Regions from separate parts of the Rossellomorea sp. H136 genome, predicted to be linked through region 2. Evidence: riboswitches for the same ligand, from Rfam matches in the RefSeq annotation. Region 2 holds a riboswitch; the other holds the start of a gene.

Region 1 (9,922 bases), 1.2 Mb from region 2:
ACTGGATTGATGATTCCCTGTCCAGATCCTATAGGGGAAGCACCGGGCATGATGGCATGTGCCCCTAACTCTTCCAATCTCCTTGCAAGAACAACATCGTCAGACGTATAAGGAAGCACTGTAAAGCCTTCTTTTATTAATTCTTCAGTTGCTTTCAGTGTTTCGACGGGATCGGGCAGCAGCGTTTTATCACATCCGATCACTTCTACCTTAATCATGTCACAAAGCCCTGAAGCTCTCGCTAATTGTGCATGTCGAACCGCTTCCTGAGCACATTTAGCCCCTGCTGTATTCGGTAATAATGAATAGTTTTCAAGATTCAGCTTTTCTAAGAAATTAGGTTGACTAGGCTCAAAGATATTCATGCGCCTTACCGTGAACGTAAGAATTTCTGCACCGGAAATCTCGACAGCTCTTTTCTGAATATCAAAGTCAGGATATTTTCCTGTTCCCAATAAAAGTCTTGAATGGAATGTGTACTTTCCGATTTTCAACATTTCAACCGCCTCCTACAAATTGTACTAACTCTAAGATATCCCCATTTTTCACTTTGGTGATCTTATGCTCCTGTTTTTCAAGGATGGTTTGGTTCTGTTCAACGATGATCATTCGATTTTCCAAGTTAAAATGATGAATCAATTCCAATACTGTTGAAATGGATTCCGGCACCGTGACCAACTGTCCGTTTATTCGTAATTCCACCTTCTCAACTCCTTAAATATGAATGCAGGGAATGGGATTCCTTCCCCTCTATCAGATCTGCCATCAATACTCCTGTTATGGGTGCCAGGAGTATACCATTACGGTAATGCCCCGTTGCAATGGAAAGCCCTTCCCATCCCTCACTCCTCCCCATAAACGGCACCCCTTGTTCTGTTTGAGGCCGTATCCCGGCCCACGCTTTTTCCCACTTGGCATCAACCAATTCTGGAAGGATGGTTGTGGCCAAATGCATTAGGTTCATTAATCCACCTGTGGTAATCGTTTCATCGAAGGTATGGGGGTGCTCCGTTGCACCGATTAAAAGGCGCCCACCAACTTTTGGAACAATGTAGCATCCTTCTGTGAAGATGGTCCGCTCCACTATTTTACCGGGGACCTTAACGGAAAAGCATTCACCCTTGACTGGAAAACTTCTGAACTTCATTTCCAGTCGTTCCATGAGGAATGGACTCCAAGCACCGCCCGCTACAATCGTTTCGTCTGCATAATAGTCTCCTTTAGACGTCTTGACTCCAGTGATTTTGTTTCTCTCTTTCATAAAATCATACACGTCTGTATATTCACTAATTTCTGCACCCAGCATGATCGAAGCCGAACCTAATGCTTGTGTAAGCTTTGATGCTGAGACGTTTCCATCCTTCGGGATATATAATCCCCCTGCCACATCCTTTGAAAGATGAGGTTCATAGGTAAATAGAGTGTGGGGTGAAAGCCATTTAACTTGTTCCACTGGTGATGTTAAGGAAGCTGTTGTTACTAATTCTTGTGCTTCCTCCTCCGTTCTCGCCAATTTAATCATTCCATTTTCAACATATTCAATGTCCATTCCACTGATTTCTTTTAAATCCCTTGATAAGGAAGGATACATATCACGGCTTGCCTTCGCCAAATGATACAGAGGATCATTTCCCTTCAATTCGGTTTGAACGCCGAGCATGCCTGCAGCTGCTTTCGATGCTTTTCCCGCCAATTGATTTCTCTCAATCAGGAGAACTTTCTTTCCTCTTTTGGATAATTGATACGCAATGGAGCAGCCGATTACTCCTCCACCCACAATCAAAGCATCATACTGTTTTACCAAGCTACTTTACCCCCTGTGTAATTGTTTATAATAGGATCGGGCTGCATCTAATGGATCCTTTGAAAGCAAAATACCTGATAAGACAGCGATCCCTTTTGCTCCGGTTCCCGTAATTTCACACACGCGTTCAGGCGTAATGCCTCCTATGGAAATAGTTGGAATCGGGACGGATTGAACCACTTTTTCTAAGTTTGCTACACCTCTGCCAGGCTTACCTGCCTTTGAAGAGGTAGCATAGATATTTCCATAAAGTAGATAATCCGCTCCTTTATCCATTGCCTGTTGTGCTTCTTCCAGGGAATGTACAGAAGCTCCAATCTGTAAGGAAGGAAAAGCACTCTTCACTAAGCTGATATCCGCACTTTGATGGCCAAGCTGAACCACTCTTACATGCTTCATAAAGGCAATGTCTGCCCGATCATTGACACATAATTTTGTTAATGGGACTCCTGCTGCTACTAATCGATCAATGGCCACAGCCATTTCTTTCCCCGTCCACTGCTTTTCGCGAAGATGGAGCATGTCGAGATATGGATAAATGGACTTCGAGATTTTCACTAATTCTTCCACTGATTGTTTTCCTGTTGAAATCACATGTAATTGTTTTCTCGTTTCAATTCCCATAGCGAACATCTCCCGGCGGAAAAATAGGTAGATGGGTAGAAAAATAATAACTGAGCACAATCATGAAGAGAACGCTCCCCAAGAAATATCCATCATATTTCGAAAAGGTTACTCTGTAGTAATAGGTTCGTTGCCCACTTCCTTTAAAACCCTTTGTTTCCATAGCCACGGCAATTCTGTGAGCTCTTCTGATGCTCTGGGCAAGCAGGGGAATGGAATATGATTTCATTTTATGGAATATGTGCTTTATTCCTTTCCGTTCTTCAACTCCCCTGACTCTCATGGCGTTTCGTATCGTGAAGAATTCTTCAATCATAATAGGGATTAATCTGAATCCTGCCATAAAACTATACGCATACTTAGGTTTTAATCTCAGTTGCTGCATGAGGGAGTAGAAAAGCTTCACCGGTCTCGTTGTAAGAGCAAATAATAATCCCAATATAGCGAATACGATGGTACGCAATCCAACATGGATCCCCCGATAAAAACTCTCTTCGGTAATGTGGATCAATCCAAATTTCATCCATGTTGTTTCACCTTTCCCAAATAAAATCATTGATGAAGCTGTAGAGATGAAAACAAGGAAAAAGGGTAGAATCATTAAACTGACCGTTCTATATGAATATCCTGAGAACAACCATAACAGGAGAAAAAAGAGTAAGCTCAAATATAACAACCAGTTAAGATAATGAATAAAAAGCAGCAATACAAAAAGCCCGATCAAGGTCATTAGCTTGAAGCTGGGATTGATTTGGTGAAGCCAGGTTTCACTATACTCGAGTTCTATATTCATATTGCCTTACTACCTGCAATCTCATTATAGAAATCCTGGGTGAGACGCCCATTTTCAATTACCCATACTCTGGATGCAAAATGAGTAATGATATTTTCATCATGTGTCACCATTAGAATGGTACAACCTTCTTTTTGATAGTTTTGAAGCATCTCAAGTAACGCAAACGTATTTTGGGAATCCTGGCCAAAGGTCGGTTCGTCCAATAATAGAATATCTTTATTCCTGACAAGGGACGCTGCGACGCTTAATCTGCGCTTTTGCCCCATGGATAAATGATAGGGATGATGATGTTTGTATGGATCAAGCTTGAATCGCTTCAATAGTGCATGCACCTTTTCCTCCACTATTCCTTCATCCACTTTCTTGAGCCGAAAGGTATACGCAACTTCATCAAACACACTGTGTGTCACAAACTGAAACTCGGGATTTTGAAAAACAAATGTACATTCCTCTGGAACATTCTTTCCTTTTACCTGTCTTCCATATAATTCATACGTTCCGGTCGTTTGGATGAATTTCATAAGACTGTGGAGTAATGTAGTTTTCCCAGCTCCATTCTTTCCGGTGATTGCAATCCATTCACCTTTAAGGCTGACGGCATTTTGAAGGTGGATCTTCACCTCTTTTTGTACATACCCTTTGAAGTTCTCTAGCCTTAAATTCTCTTTTCCAAACGGGGCAACCTTCTCCGGAGGGTGGGAAGAAAGATAATCTTTCCACGCTTCCGGATACCATACCCCAACTGATTTCAATGTTTCCTTGAAATTTGATAAAATGTGAGCCTTTGGACCATCAGCCACTATCCTTCCATTAGCATCGAAAAGAATTATACGATGAATGATCTCTAGTACGTGACTCAGCTTATGCTCAACGATAAGTAACGTTTTATCTTTACATGTCGTTTTCACTGTTTCCCATACAGATTTTGTACTCTCATCATCCAACATCGCTGTAGGTTCATCCAAAAATAGGGTATGGGGATGGAGCGCAAGGGCAGAAGCAATGGCCAATTTTTGTTTCATCCCCCCTGATAGAGAGGAGATTTTCGTATGGGAATCCCCCAGACTTAAATTGACCTTCTCCAACAGTTCTTTAATTTCCTCTGGCATTTCGTCTCTTGGAATTTGGTTGTTCTCCAAAACAAAGGCAATTTCCTCATCAACATAGGGCATACAAAATTGAGCGTCCGGATCTTGAAAGACATACCCGAAAGATTCAGGACGCTCAATCGAGTCAGCTTTCATCGGCACATCTATAGAATGGGGTATCACACCGGATAAAACCTGGAGGAGTGTAGATTTGCCACAACCAGAAGGCCCGAGTAGCAATATCTTTTCTCCGTCTTTTATCGAAAGGCTTACGTCTTTAAACATCAGTTTCTCTGAACCGGGAAATGTAAGGCGCAGATTTTCAACATGCATCGTCCTTCCCTCCTTTACTGATTCAGGGCATCATAATCTTTTTGGTCCGCACGTCTGACCAAACTGGTTACCCCCGTTTTCTCCAGAGCCTTAACGAGATAGAAGGCACCTATGCCTGCTATCACTATGGATCCGATTAACCTGGCACCGATAAAAAGTGATAAATTCCACAGAACCAAGTCTCCCATGTATCCCTTAAAGTAGTCCATCAGGATTGAGCCAATTGCTGAGCCCACAGCTGCAGTACAAATGATGATGACATCATAACGCTTATAGCCGGTGATAAGAAAAATCAACTCTGCAAACAAACCTTGAATCAGACCGAATAGGAGTACCTCTAGGCCCCATTCACTCCCCATGAGAAATTCCCCTGAAGAAGCTGCAATCTCTGCCAGAAGTGCAACGCCAGGTTTCCGAATGATTAAAAATGCCACGGTTGCCGCCATGAACCACATGCCATAGATCAGTTGATCAGCATGCAATCCAAATGGCTTTAATAAGTTGTAAACCGGTCCCCAAAGCTTATATATAATCCCAAAACCTATTGAGATGACGACCGTTACTAAAATATCCGTCAGCTTTAATTTAGACATGTATTCTACCTTCTTTACCTAGAGATGTATGAAACGGCCACTTCTCCAGTGTGTATGCCATTTCCCAAAACTGTAATTCATAAATGCTACTCAAAATAAAATTCTCTCTCATTCTTTCCTTATCTGTTTCTGTCATTGTTTCTGCCAATCCATCCAGTCGCTGTATCTGTTCTTCTACTAGCTCCCCAAACCACTCTCCACCATAAGCTGCAATCCATTCCTGATAAATAGCTTCCTCAGGTGTACATGATTTCAAGCGTTCACCGATCTCGTAATACAACCAGTAGCAGGGAAGTATTGCCGCCAGAATATCTGCGAGACCTCCATACTGTGCGGAACGATACATATGAGACGTGTAGGCATAAGCAGTAGGAGCAGGTTTAAACTGCAGTTTTTCTTCTTCCGTAATCCCTAAACGGTTTGAGAAATTTTCATGAAGGGAAAGCTCAGCTTCATTTGTCCCCACAGCGTGTGTTGCCATTCTCGATGTAGTATGTAAGTCTGTTGCTTTGGCTGCACCAAGTGCCTGCACCTTCGAAAAGTGTGAGAGGTAATAGGCATCCTGGAGAAGGTAGTATCTGAAGTTTTCAAGGGGTAGGGTTCCATCCCCAATTCCTTTAACGAAAGGATGGTTAAAACTCGCTTCCCAAATTTCCTTCACTTCGTTTCTTAAGTACGTTGTAAATGTCATATTATCTTTCTCCTTTTCCAGACGACCCGAAATGGGCAACAAAAAAAGCCACTTTCATTATGCATACCGCATACAGAAAGTGGCTTGAGATCAGTTTGATAGAATTCGATTCTATGTGACCGTCAAACACCACTTCCCTACGCTGGTCTCAACCAGATCAGGTTCAAAGGGTCTTAAAGTCACACTTTAATCTCAGCCTTTTATAAGGCACCCCTAGTGGATCGTCCTATGAAATTTTGTATTCGATGTTATCGTACCATGATTCTTTTACTTGTCAACACCAAAAAGAAAACCTTTCATCATTTTCCCATTGCCCTTTCCATACAAAACCAATCGTAGCAAAGGGTATTCCCTATGAAAATTTAATTGAAATTCATTTAGAATAAATATCTTGTAAAGCAAAATTACGTGTCTGCTGGTATTGTATAAATATACACCCTTTAGATAATGGCAATACAAAACTACCATAAAGGCAGGGACGGACCTCCATGGTGGAAGTCCGTCCCTGCACATCATTTAAACCATCCTTTTTCTTTTGATTGAGTGATGGCTTCGATTCGATTTTTAACTTCAAGCTTATCGAGTATGGTTGAGATGTAGTTTCGGACGGTACCCGTTTTGAGGCTAAGCTCATCGGCTATCTCCTTCGTGTTTTTCCCGTCAGCAACCAGCTCCAACACTTCTTTTTCACGGTCTGTCAGGGGGTTCTCTTCACTATACACATCGTCCATGAGCTCTGGTGCATAAATACGTTTACCCTCCATGACAAGACGAATCGAGTTCGCCAGTTCTTCACTTGGGCTGTCCTTTAACAAATAACCCTTCACCCCACCTTTTAATGCACGCTGGAAATAACCGGACCTGGCAAAAGTTGTCAGGATAATCACTTTGCAATTTTCGCCTTTTAATTCCTCTGCTGCTTCAAGACCGGTCTTTTTAGGCATTTCAATATCCATGATACAAATATCCGGCTGCAGCTCGTGGACGAGGGCAATGGCTTCTTCTCCATTGCCCGCCTTTCCAACCACTTCCATATCATCCTCTAAACTAAGTAACGAGCCTAAGGCACCTAATAGCATTCGCTGGTCTTCTGCAATAACAATTCGAATCATTCCATTCCCTCCCTGTCTGTTTGCTTGATTACTTTCGGCACTCTCATTATCAAAGTGGTCCCATTCTCGGAAAAAACTTCTAAGCTCCCATTTACAAATTCCAACCGTTCTCTCATTCCGATTAAGCCGCTTCCTTTAGACTGTGTGTAATCTCCCTCGATTCCCATACCATCATCCTTCACTGTGATGGTCATCTCTTTATCCGACTCTTCGATGGTTAGCTCACAGTACGACGCCTTGCTGTGTTTGACAACATTCGTCACGGCTTCTTTTAGACACATGCTCAAGATATTTTCCAGAAAGAGTGATGCTTGGGGCAGCATGACCTCATCATCCATCACGAATTCAATTTCCGCTGCCTTTAATAGCTGTTTGATCCGGACGATTTCATCTTTTAGTCGAATGCCCCTCATTTGAGATACCATTGTCCTTACTTCACTCAAAGCGGTTCGTGCCGTTTGCTGAACATCCTTTAATTCACTCCTGGCCTGCTCTGGATCCTTGTACACCAATTTTCTGGCCAGATCGCTCTTCAGACCGATAAGAGAAAGCTTTTGACCCAAAGTATCGTGTAGATCACGGGCAATCCTCTGGCGTTCTTCCTGCTTGACCAAGTCTGAAATACGTTTATTAGCATCTTCCAACTGATCTTCGAGCTGCACCTGTTTATTTCGATTATAAATATTAAACGGCAACAGAATGACGCTTATCCAAATGATCAGAATAAAAGGAAATTGAGATAAAAATAATTCATCCTGTATAACAAAATTATAATTGATCGATGCCGTCGTTAACACAAGGTGGATAATATAAAGGGTTAAAAACGCCACCCGGTTTTTTATATTCCCATTATAGTAGGCAATGTAAAAAGCAAAATAGATAAAATTAAATTGAATGGTCATGGTAATGGATATCGCTATTAAAATCGATGTCCATAAATAAACCGGCCAATCCTTTGAAATAAAAGCAAATCGTAAAGAAATAAAGAACATGATGGTCAAGGAAATCCCTACAACAATTTCAATCGTAGAGGAGGACTGAAAGATAAAATAAAATGGCAGGATGCTAATGATGCTCCATATATACGGGGAAATACCAGAACCTTTTTGAATATTGATTAACTTTTTCGGCATTTGCACAATAAAATAACCTCTTTTACTTTCAGTTTTTTAACTATGTAACCTATAGTATGACATAAATAATACCAATTTTCATACAAACGGTTTATGAATTCCCCCACCGTATAGACAAGAAAATCGTATAAAATTCTCCATTAAATAATACTAATATTTCCGATTTTGAATTACTTTTTGCTTCTGCATGATCTCATAGGATTTATGGATGATATCTGTTAACACATCACCTTTGTAAACTCTTCCAATTTTCGTGTTTTGCTGATAGTATTCAACGATTTCATCCAATTTCTTTGATGTTTCCTTATCAACCCTTACATTAAGCTGCATTCTTCCTTGATCTGACAAGGTTCGCCCTCCTTTCGTATCAATATGCTAGCACCTGATATCACTTTGTTATCACTAGTATATCAGATGCTATCAGTCAAATATACCGGCATATGAAATAAAAGGTTATCGGCACTTAAAAAGCCCAAGCTTCAATTCGCCCAAGGCTTGCGTATAATTCTATTTGTAAATAAACGAATAAACACCCTTTACATTCGTTTAGTATCGAAAGTAAAGGGCGCACGTCTCACTCTTATCTGATATTTTCCTCGCAATAAGAAAGAAGGAGACTTTCTTCATCTTCTTCTAATTCAAAATCAAGATACATCTCAGTATTTCTTTCTATAATGGTCGACTGTACGATCCTGGAACCGTTCTCGTCTCGAACAAAAATGACCTTTATGTAAATACCCTGAACTCTATAAAGCTCATCATCCTCGGGTACTTCAATATCAAGAATAACTTCATATCGATCTCCATTTAGTATACCGGTAGGATCTTTCAGTTCCTCTGCACTATGACTGGTAATGTTCATTTATCTAACTTCCTTTCAAAGTGAAACAAGTTTCTTTCATCATCCTATTATACACCTAAACCGGTGGATATTAAAAACGTATTCCTCAAAACAGCCTAATAAGTAAATGAATGGGCTTGCTCCCCAAACTTCGTTATAATAGAAGTAGATACGAAGCTTAAGGAGAGAATGCAATGAATTCTAAAGAGATGCAAGAAAAAATCATTGAAAATTATCAAAAGGACGAGCACATGATGATTCTTGTGTTTGCGCAGTGGTGTGTGAATCATGACCTTGACCCTGCTGTCCTTTATCAGAAAGCTTACCCCCATCAAGGGGAAAATCCCGCATTATTGCATGGAATTGACTTAACGGTCCCTAAAGAAGAGTCTGAAGAAATTCCCGACACGACTTTACTGGGTGTCCTCTCCCTATTCGGTAATGATGACCTGGCCCATGTCGTAACAGAAGAAATCAACAAGCGCCCTGGTAATAAGGGATAATAGTAAGAGGGAATGAGCTATGCAGGGTAAATATATTTATATTTTACTGACAGACACGGGAACTTTGTTCACCAAATCCATCAAGAAATATATAAAGGCACCTTACAACCATGCCTCAATCTCCTTTGACCAAGACTTAAACGAACTATACAGTTTTAATTAACTAAGAACCAATCAAACGAAAAAGAGCAAAAAAATCCCCCTCGATCATGATGGAGTGACACAGTCAAATAAGACTAAATAAAACACCTAAGCTGCCATGACTCTAAATTCTACCGGAGTCTGGCAGTTTAATTTTGTAAAAGGACGACAATAATTATAATAATACATGTACGATTCTATTTTCTTTCGTACTGTATGGTTGGTTAGTTTCCCTCGATCCAGAGGGCTGAATTCTTCTGACT
Region 2 (9,922 bases):
TTTCCATGTAGGCATACAAATGATCTTTCATTTCCTGCTCTTCATCCTTTTGATAGATATACTTGCCAATCCCGTATTTACCCCATTTATATCGCCGTTCTTCCTCATTAAGTTCAAGCTTTGTCATCGGATAATTTTTCTCAATGACTCTTTTAGCCGGTTTTGTGAAACGATGTTGAATGAATTCAAAGGTTAAATCCTTTTTCGCTTCTTCCGGCAGGTAAACTTCCAAATGTTCAAACATTTGCTTATACCCTTCCTTCCATCCTTCATGGATATAGATAGGTGCCACAATGAATCCTAATGGATACCCCGCTCTTGCAACCTTCCCCGCGGCCTCAAGTCGCTTATCCAAAGGAGATGTACCAGGCTCAAAATTCTTAATCACATAATCGGCATTGATACTGAATCGGAATCTGGTTTTTCCATTATGCTTCGCATCAAGCAGATGGTCGACATGATGGAATTTCGTCACAAAACGAAGCTTGCCATGCTCGGATTCACCAAAATGCTCGATGGCTCGTTTTAGGGTATGAGTGAGATGATCGATCCCTACGATATCGGACGTACAAGCAGCTTCAAAGCGTGTGAATTCAGGAGCTCTTTCTGCAATATACTTGTCTGCCGACTCAAATATTTCATCCACATTCACATACGTTCGTATATATGGTTTACTCCCCATCGTTGTTTGCAGATAGCAATAATGACAGTGCCCCATGCACCCTGTTGCAAATGGGATAGCATATTCAGCAGACGGTTTGGATGTATCAAACTTCAACGTTTTTCTCACTCCGACTACTAAAGTGGATTTTGCAATCCGGTATTTCTGAAAATGGTTGTCCCCTGGCAAATTACGAACCTGGTTATGCGATGTTGTGTACCTGATCTCCACATCCATTTTTTCAAACTTTTCTTTGAGCTCTTTTCCCAGGGGATATTCCAAAGCATTTGGTTCAAAGTAGACCAATTGTGGCACGAACGGTTTGACCATGATTCATCCCTCCTACAGGTCTCCAAATGATTGAGTATAGGCTTCCTCCGCTTCAGCTTCTGAAGAATAAACCGCAATTTCATGTGTTAACGGATAATAGGTTTCATATAAAAATAATGCCAATTCGTTCGGATTTTCCGGATCTTGTACTACGGCTGCTTCCTGCACGTTGGCTACACTTTGTGTATGCGGATTTCTATAAATCACATATACTACATCACCTGCTTGATAAGGCATATATTGATCATTCAGTTCCATTCTTTTCACCTTTTTCCTAAACGTCATTACTATCATTTTTTGTTATCTCCCCGATAAATATGATGGAAAAAGATGTTTATAAAAAAACTTCTCCTGCACCAATGATGCAAGAGAAGCCTGATTTAGGATATCCCATAAAATTCGGTTGTATTCTTAAACAGTTGTTTATATACTTCTGTTTCTTTGATGCGTTTTATTTCGGCGATTTTTTCAATGGACCGATGCATGATTCCAGGGTGGGTCATCCTTCCCTGGAAGATCCCTTCAAAACGCCAAGGACCATCTGTTTCTACCATAAGTCCTTCGATTGGGTACCTCTTAACAAGCTCTTGTATCTCATTCTCATAAAGGACATCAGGGGTAATGGAGATGGAATAGCCATTTCCCTTCATTCTTTCAATGGTCTTTTTATCTCCTTTAAACCAATGAAAATGAGCTTTTTCTATGGAGTGCTTTTCTAACAGTCCACAAACGATGGGGGCATGCTCATATACGGCATGAAGGATAATCGGTTTATTGATCTTTTTGGATTGGATCACAAACCTTTCCAACAGATCGATATAAGGCTCCACTTTAACATCAGGATGTTCTTTCATTTTATAATAAGGCAATCCTACTTCACCAATCGCCACTATTTCCTGTTGATGCCGCTCAATGAATGAAAGAAGCTCCTCAACTGCACTTTCAGAAGGCAGTTTCTGCTCCGGGTGGAAACCTGCAGCAGGTTTGATCCTTGCATCTCTTCTCGAGAGATCTATATTTGTCCTGGACGATTGAAGGTGGAACGATACAGATATGAGCGCTTCTACAGAATACAGTTCAAGTTCCTGCATAATCTTATCACGCTCATATCCTTCGTATAAATCCAAGTGAATATGTGCATCAATCAAGGAGGGTTTACACATATTGAGAAAGCTCCTCAAAAATGCTCGTTTTCCATTTCAGAAACTCCTCCGTTAAGAGAATCTCTTTATCGCGGGGACGGGGAAACGGTACTTTGAACTCCTTCTGTACCCTGGCCGGCCTTGTCGATAATACAATGATCCGGTCTGACAGAAACAGGGCTTCGTCGATATTATGAGTCACAAATAGAACGGAACTCAAGTCTTCCTCCCAAATGGAAAGGAGCCATTTCTGCATGTCCAATCGTGTGAATTCATCCAGGGCTGAAAAGGGCTCATCCAAACATAAAAAGGATTGAGGACTGATAAGGGCACGAATAAACGCCACCCTCTGCTTCATCCCTCCGGATAAATCATCAGGATACGCATTCTCATACCCCTTTAAGCCCGCACGTTCGATCATGCAGAGCGCTTTATCCCTATCTCTCTTTCCATGTAACTCCTGGCCAAGCATCACATTCTCAATTACGGTTCTCCATGGCAGGAGGGACGGACTTTGCGGCATGTAACTGATAGTTCCTCTTTGACCATTAATCGATTTTCCATCTAATTGAATGTCTCCGGAATCGGGAGTGAATAATCCTCCGATCACGTGAAATAGCGTACTCTTTCCACTCCCGGAAGGACCAAGGATTGAGACGAACTCACCTTCTTCAACATGAATGGAAAGCTCATCAAGGATCAGCTCCCCATCAAAGTATTTAGACATATTTTGTATGGATAAAGTCGTCATGTTACCTGTCCTCCTTTCGATTCCACTTAATCATGATTTTCTCTAATAACAAAATGATTCCAAAGAAAACGAGGCTGAGCAGCATAATCATAAAGATGGCTACAAATACCCTGTCTGTCCTAAAGGAGGAAGAGGCAAGAGTCATATAGACTCCGATCCCTTTCTGTGCACCTAACCACTCTGAAATCACTGCCCCCATCACACTATAGGTAGCTGAAATTTTCAGTCCTGAGAAGATGGATGGAAGTGCATGCGGCCATTCAACTTTTCGAAAGATTTGAGCTTTTGTGGCTCCCGACATTTTCATGTAAAGAATGTACTCTGAGTTCGTCTGCCTGAAACCATCCAATGCCGAGACCGCTACCGGAAAAAAGCAGATCAATGTAATGACAATGATTTTCGGCAATAGTCCAAATCCGAACCAGATAACCAACAGGGGTGCGAGCACGATGATCGGAATGTTTTGAGACAGGATCATGAGTGGATAAATCGCTTCTCTTACTTTAGGTAGCAGATGTAGTCCGACTGCAGTCACGATCCCAATCGTACACCCAATCGCAAATCCCCCGATCGTCAGGAGGGTTGTCGAGCCAAGATGACCCGTGAATGCTGACCAGGAAGCAACCCCTTCAGCCCAAATATCTGAAGGTGATGGCATCAGCCAGGCAGGAACCTCAAATATTCTAATGGTGAATTCCCAAATGATGAATAAAAGGATGAGGACCAAGAAGGGTCTCCATCCTTTCGATATCCATGATTTCATCCTTTATACTTCTCCGTTAATTGATCCATCTCAATCCCGGCAGGCTGATATAATACCTTGATTTGAGAAATGACATTTGAGCTTCCCAATTCGATCATTCGTTCATTCATTTGTTCAATCACCTTAAATAAATCAGATAATTCCCCTTCCATTGTCGTTTCTAATGGATGGACTTCATAACGGACACCTGATTCATCAATGATCGCGATGGCTTCATCCACGTATGGAATAACATCTTCCCCATTTTTCGTCTTCGGAATAATTTGTATGCTTACGAGTGCGTTCCCCATTATGTTCACCTCTTATTTTGGTAAGAATTCGTTTGTGAATGCTTTTTTACTGTCCAGTTCCTTATCTAATAAATCGTTATCATACATCCATGAAGCATAGTTTTCCCAAACCTCCAGCTTCTGCTCTCCCCATCTGTCAGCGTCATCTTTGTATTTAGGCGCCAGCCATTCCTGACTCTTCATGACTAATTCCTTATCCAGATCTGGAGCTGCCTCTAATAAGATTTCACCTGCCTCTTCCGGATTGTCGATCGCAAACTGATACCCTTTGGAAGAAGCTGACAAAAATGCTTTAACCGTTTCAGGGTCTGATTCAATCATCTTTTCATTTGTCGTCAGAACAGGCGTGTAATAATCGAGTTTTTCCGAGTAATCCTTTACGTACATCATGTTCAATTCCTCACCGCGAAGCTCTGCTTCAATCCCTGTCCATCCATAGTAGATCCACGCAAAGTCCACATCCCGTTTCACGGCAGTAAAGAAATCTGTATCTCCCATGTTTACAAAATCCACTTTCTCTACGTCAGCATTTTCTTGTTTCATAATCGACGTCATAACAGCTTTTTCTACAGGTGATCCCCATCCGCCATACCTTTTGCCTTCAAAATCCTTTGGAGTCGTTATACCTTTATCCTTAGGGGAGGCAAACCCGGATGTATTATGCTGTATGACAGCAGCGATAGATACAAGTGGTACGTCCTGTACTCTTGCTTGCGTGACACTTTCCTGGTATCCAACTCCGAACTCAGCTTTACCCGAGGCAACGAGTTGGTCTGCCCCTGCCTCACCAGGTAAGATGATATCCACATCCAGCCCTTGCTCTTCAAAGTATCCTTTTTCTTTCGCAACGTATAATCCAGTGTGATTAGTATTCGGTGTCCAGTCCAGTACAACCGTAACCTTTTTATGACCTTCCTGTTCTGATGTATTTCCTCCACCACTGCAAGCAGTTAAAAGAAAGACAGAACAGATGATATACATCCATTTTTTCATCATTTTTTCCTCCTAAAAATCCATGTATGTAGTTGTAACGTTTATTCTCTATTGTTCACTTAGTAGAGAGAAAGAATGTAAAACACCTTAGAACGTATGGACACAACAGCAAAAAAGCGCCCCAAGCTTCAGCGAGGGACGCATTGTTAAACATGATTATGTAATGTTTAAGAGAATGTTTCCTACGCTGGTATCAGCCAGTTCAGGTTCAAAGGGTCAGTATCTGTCAGGATACAATCTCAACCGGCCACACCGGTCCCCCTACACTTGTACTATGAAATTAAACGTTATCTTCTTCCCTACTTTGCCACAGAAATGGTGTATATTCAAGCATTTCCTCTTAAATAAAATTACATTTGAAATGCCTGCTCATAAACACCAGAATTTACTAGTCTGTTAATGAACGAAATGAATGTAGATACAGCGTGTGAATACCCTTTTTGATTGTAAAAGAAGGTGTATTGAAGAAGAAAGATAATGACTAAGAATGGCATCAGTTCCTTTTCTTCCTGGGTTAAAGGACCCTCGGACTGATAGCCCTCCATAAAGGCATGGATACATTCAGCATGCTCATCTTCATCCTCACCCTCCATGACCTGATCTTTGAGCATCCCTGCAATAAAGTAGCCGATATCTGCTATGCGGGGTGCTTTTCGTATCCTCTCGAAATCTATGACCCCTGTCACCCTTTCTTCTTTCATGAGGATATTACGCGGATGACAGTCGCTATGGACGAGTTGATGGGGCAATTTGCTATAGGAGAAAGACCATTCATTTAGCTTGCCAAGAAACCCTTCACCCCACCTTTCTATCCTTGTAGAATCCTGACCGCCTATCCACTCTCTCAAATGTGTTTCAATTTTCCATTCTTCTACCTCGTATTTACAGACGTATTGTTTTAGCCTGCCATGGAGTTTGGATAGGTATGTTCCCACCATTCTCAAAGAAGTTAAGGAATAGACTTGTACTGGTATTCCTTCCAGAGCTTGATACAGGGAGTAGAAAACCTGATGGTGTCGTACATATGGCTGATGTGAGACCGTTAACAGTGGCCTTTCAACAATAAGTCCGTTTCCAAATAAAAAAGAAGTTAAGAGCAGCTCTTCTATTCGCTTCTCCACTGAAGAGTTCAATCTCTTTTTCAAATAAAATGTCTTCTCCGGACTCTTCACCTTATAAACATTCGGTTGATTGCCCACGGTCTCTATGCAGGAAGGGGGAACCTTCCAGTTCAATAATAGATCATGAAGAGGTTCAATCATTTTTAATTCCTTTCCAAACATAGTAATATACGTTTAGTATGACTATGAAAGAATGTCTACATACCATATGAAAAGAGGTTGTATCGATGCAAAGAATACAAATGACGGAAGACCTATCATTCTCAAGAATCATTCATGGGTTGTGGAGACTTGCAGACTGGAATCAATCAAAGGAAGACACTCTTTCTTTAATTCAGTACAATATTGAAAACGGAATCACGACTTTTGATCACGCAGATATTTATGGCTCCTATACATGTGAAGCGTTATTTGGTGAGGCACTCAACCTTCAGCCATCCATACGAGAAAAAATGGAAATTGTAACGAAATGCGGTATTGTCCTGCCTTCTGACAACCGTCCGGAACATAAAACACATCATTACAACACGAGTAAAAAGCATATTTTGACTTCTGTTGAAAACTCCCTGCAGAACCTAAAAACGGACTACATCGATTTATTATTGGTTCACAGGCCTGATCCATTTATGAATGGAGAAGAAGTGGCTGACGCCTTCACTCAATTGAAAGATGAAGGAAAGGTACGTCATTTCGGAGTATCAAACTTTAAAGATCATCAATGGAATATGCTTCAATCTTATTTGCCATTTCCATTGATCACAAACCAAATTGAATTGTCAGCCTATAACCTAGAAAACTTTGAAGACGGTACGTTGAATCTTTGTCAGGAGAAGCGTGTCGCGCCGATGGCCTGGTCTCCACTCGCAGGCGGGGCGATTTTCAAAGGAGAGGATGAAAAAGCCATTCGTCTTCAACATACATTGAAAAAGGTACAAGCAGAAACAGGTGCTAAGGGAATTGATGAAGTACTATATGCATGGCTTCTTAATCACCCGGCAAACATTATGCCTATCGTCGGTTCAGGTAAAAAAGAACGCATTCAACATGCAATCGACTCTCTTACCATTTCTTTAAACCACGATCAATGGTTTGAAATCCTGCAAACTTCTATGGGACATGATGTGCCGTAATAATAAGACTTACTGCAGCAAAAAAGACGATCCTTTTTCTAAAAGGTTCGTCTTTTTTAATTTGCTATATCGCCACCAACGTAATATTCCAGGTAGACATCTTGTAGTTCACTCATTGAGAGCTCATAAAGCTGCTTACCAAAATACTTATATACGCCTATCCTTAATAATTGTTGAATATAGAAATCCTTTTTAAATTCAGGTGTCTTTTGCTTCTCTGATTTATCTTCTTGATGTAACATGCTCATCCCTCCAGTTGAGGATATACCCCAAATCTAGAGAGAACTAAACATCCTCTTACAAATTGGAAAGAAAAGTAAAAGCTGTTACGTACAAATGTGATGCTGGCCCTCTGTGACACTTTTTCCCTCAACTTGAATCGTAGAATGATGAATGCCAAATTCCTGTTCAAGACAAGTTGAGAGTCGTAATAAAATCGTATCTCGATTCACTTCGTTTTCAACCACCACATGGCAGCTTAGAGCTGTGAATCCCGACGTGATGCACCATACATGAAAATCATGTACTTCAATGACTCCCGGAATAGCAGACAAGCTATTCTTAACTTCTTCCGTATCAATACCTTTTGGAGATCCCTCCATTAAGATATGAATGGAATCCTTCGTTACTCTCCATCCGGAAATGACGATTAGGATGGCAACCATGACAGATGCAATAGGATCCGCCAAGTTCCAATTAAAGAAATATATCAAGAGTCCGGCTGCGATGGCTCCTACTGACCCTAACATATCACCAAGTACATGAAGAAAGGCACTTCGAACATTCAAGTTATGTTCCGTATCCCCTCTCATTAAAATCCATGCCACGATAATGTTTACAACCAGACCTATGAAGGCGATCACCATCATACCTGGTGAAACCATAGGGGTATCTATGAAACGATGATACGCTTCCCAGAAAATATAGAGGGAAACGAGAATCAACGTTATGCCATTAATAAACGCCGCCAGTATTTCAAATCGCTTGTACCCATACGTCTTCCCTTTATCCGACGCCTTCTCACCTATATAAAAAGCTGCCAAACTAAGACCTAAAGCGGCTGCATCACTAAGCATATGTCCCGCGTCTGAAAGAAGAGCAAGACTATTTGTGACGATTCCACCTATGACTTCTACGATCATAAAAGTAAAAATAAATAGGAAACTGATTAATAATGCTTTTTTATTCTGATTATGTCCATGATTGTGGTCGTGACCCACATGACATCCCTCACTTCCGGTCTTTGACTCCTAATAGCCTTAGACCATTCAATGTTACGAGTAATGTTGCTCCCATATCGGCAAAAATCGCGATCCATAACGTAAGCCAGCCGGGGATGACAAGTAATAAAGCAAGAAGCTTGATCCCAATGGCAAACGAGATATTTTGTTTGATGATGATAAGTGTTTTCCGACTTAAGCGAATGATATATGGCAGTTTTGTAAGGTCATCGTTCATTAAGACGATATCTGCCGTTTCCAGTGCTGTATCGGTTCCTGCCCCACCCATGGCGATTCCTACATTTGAGGTTGCAAGTGCAGGGGCGTCATTAATACCATCCCCTACCATTGCGACTTTTCCAAACTTGTTCATATAGCGTTTGACAAAGTCTAATTTATCTTGTGGCAGCAGGCCTGCTTTGATTTCTTTGACACCTATTGTTCTTCCAATCGACCTGGCCGTATTTTCATGATCTCCTGTCAGCATCACCGTTTGCTTGATACCCATATAATGAAGTTTGTCGATGATTTCGCGACTTGTTTCCCGCACTTCATCGGCCACGGCTATAAGAGCTAATGGAGTATCATCGATTCCAAACACCATGACCGTTTTCCCCTCACTTTGAAGGCTTTCAATTTCTGTAGAAGGGGTATTAGTAAATAGGCTTTCCGCTCCAAGAAAGTATCTACCCTCACCGATTCGGCCACTGATTCCTTTACCTGTATGGGATTGGAACTCAACCACTTCACAATCCCCATACTCAATGTTCAGCTCTTCAGCCTTTTTCAGAAAAGCGTGAGCAAGTGGATGCTGGGAGTGGAGTTCAAGTGCAGCCATCTTCATCCACAACTGTTTTTCCTCTGCATCACCTATTAGGATGACATCAGTTACTTCGGGTGTTCCTTTTGTGAGTGTACCAGTTTTGTCAAAGGCGATGGCCTTTAATCTTCCTAATTCCTCTAAATACACCCCGCCTTTTATGAGAATGCCATTTTTCGCAGCGTTTCCTATAGCGGTTACAATCGCCACCGGAGTGGAAATGACCAGGGCACATGGACAACCCACCACTAAGACAGATAGTCCCTGATAGACCCATGTCGACCATTCCCCTGCAAAGAGCAATGGTGGAATGATAGCAACAAGTAAAGCGATGACCATAATAATCGGTGTATAATATTTAGCGAATACATCCACAAATGCTTGGGAAGGTGCCCTCTCTCCCTGAGCTTCTTCAACTAAATGAATAATTTTGGCGAGAGTCGTGTCTTCAATTCGCTTCGTTACCTTAACCTTTAAGTACCCTTCTTCGTTTAACGTTCCTGCAAATACTGCATCACCATGAAGCTTTTCCACAGGAACCGATTCTCCTGTGATCGCCGCCTGATTGACAAAAGACGAGCCCTCAACAATATCACCATCCATGGCAATTTTCTGACCAGGCTTCACGATCATCATGTCACCGACCTCAATTTCCTCTGCATCAACAAGCAGCTCTGTACCATTCCGGATGATGAGGGCTT

The links. Region 2 has a riboswitch for thiamine pyrophosphate ahead of ACYH0O_RS07790 (ABC transporter substrate-binding protein). Riboswitches for the same ligand answer to the same signal wherever they lie in the genome.
Region 1: it holds a riboswitch for thiamine pyrophosphate, as region 2 does, so the genes downstream of both, tenA (thiaminase II) here and ACYH0O_RS07790 (ABC transporter substrate-binding protein) in region 2, are expected to answer to the same signal.

What each region holds. Positions count from the first base shown of each region.
Region 1 is NZ_CM166371.1:2,701,158-2,711,079, forward strand. Features, by position in the region: gene ACYH0O_RS13605 (thiazole synthase) at 1-497, opposite strand, end outside; gene thiS (sulfur carrier protein ThiS) at 499-702, opposite strand; gene thiO (glycine oxidase ThiO) at 707-1,804, opposite strand; gene ACYH0O_RS13620 (thiamine phosphate synthase) at 1,811-2,428, opposite strand; gene ACYH0O_RS13625 (energy-coupling factor transporter transmembrane component T family protein) at 2,418-3,221, opposite strand; gene ACYH0O_RS13630 (ABC transporter ATP-binding protein) at 3,218-4,645, opposite strand; gene ACYH0O_RS13635 (ECF transporter S component) at 4,660-5,238, opposite strand; gene tenA (thiaminase II) at 5,231-5,929, opposite strand; TPP riboswitch at 6,047-6,154, opposite strand; gene ACYH0O_RS13645 (response regulator transcription factor) at 6,442-7,041, opposite strand; gene ACYH0O_RS13650 (sensor histidine kinase) at 7,038-8,174, opposite strand; gene ACYH0O_RS13655 (hypothetical protein) at 8,325-8,522, opposite strand; gene ACYH0O_RS13660 (DUF6509 family protein) at 8,755-9,036, opposite strand; gene ACYH0O_RS13665 (hypothetical protein) at 9,210-9,518, shown strand; one part of gene ACYH0O_RS13670 (IS3 family transposase) at 9,768-9,922, opposite strand, start outside.
Region 2 is NZ_CM166371.1:1,540,340-1,550,261, reverse strand. Features, by position in the region: gene splB (spore photoproduct lyase) at 1-991, opposite strand, end outside; gene ACYH0O_RS07815 (transcriptional regulator SplA domain-containing protein) at 1,004-1,249, opposite strand; gene ACYH0O_RS07810 (TatD family hydrolase) at 1,372-2,154, opposite strand; gene ACYH0O_RS07805 (ABC transporter ATP-binding protein) at 2,147-2,884, opposite strand; gene ACYH0O_RS07800 (ABC transporter permease) at 2,886-3,647, opposite strand; gene ACYH0O_RS07795 (thiamine-binding protein) at 3,644-3,937, opposite strand; gene ACYH0O_RS07790 (ABC transporter substrate-binding protein) at 3,950-4,930, opposite strand; TPP riboswitch at 5,093-5,203, opposite strand; gene ACYH0O_RS07785 (phosphotransferase enzyme family protein) at 5,281-6,192, opposite strand; gene ACYH0O_RS07780 (aldo/keto reductase) at 6,279-7,181, shown strand; gene ACYH0O_RS07775 (Fur-regulated basic protein FbpA) at 7,238-7,423, opposite strand; gene ACYH0O_RS07770 (cation diffusion facilitator family transporter) at 7,508-8,401, opposite strand; gene ACYH0O_RS07765 (heavy metal translocating P-type ATPase) at 8,412-9,922, opposite strand, start outside.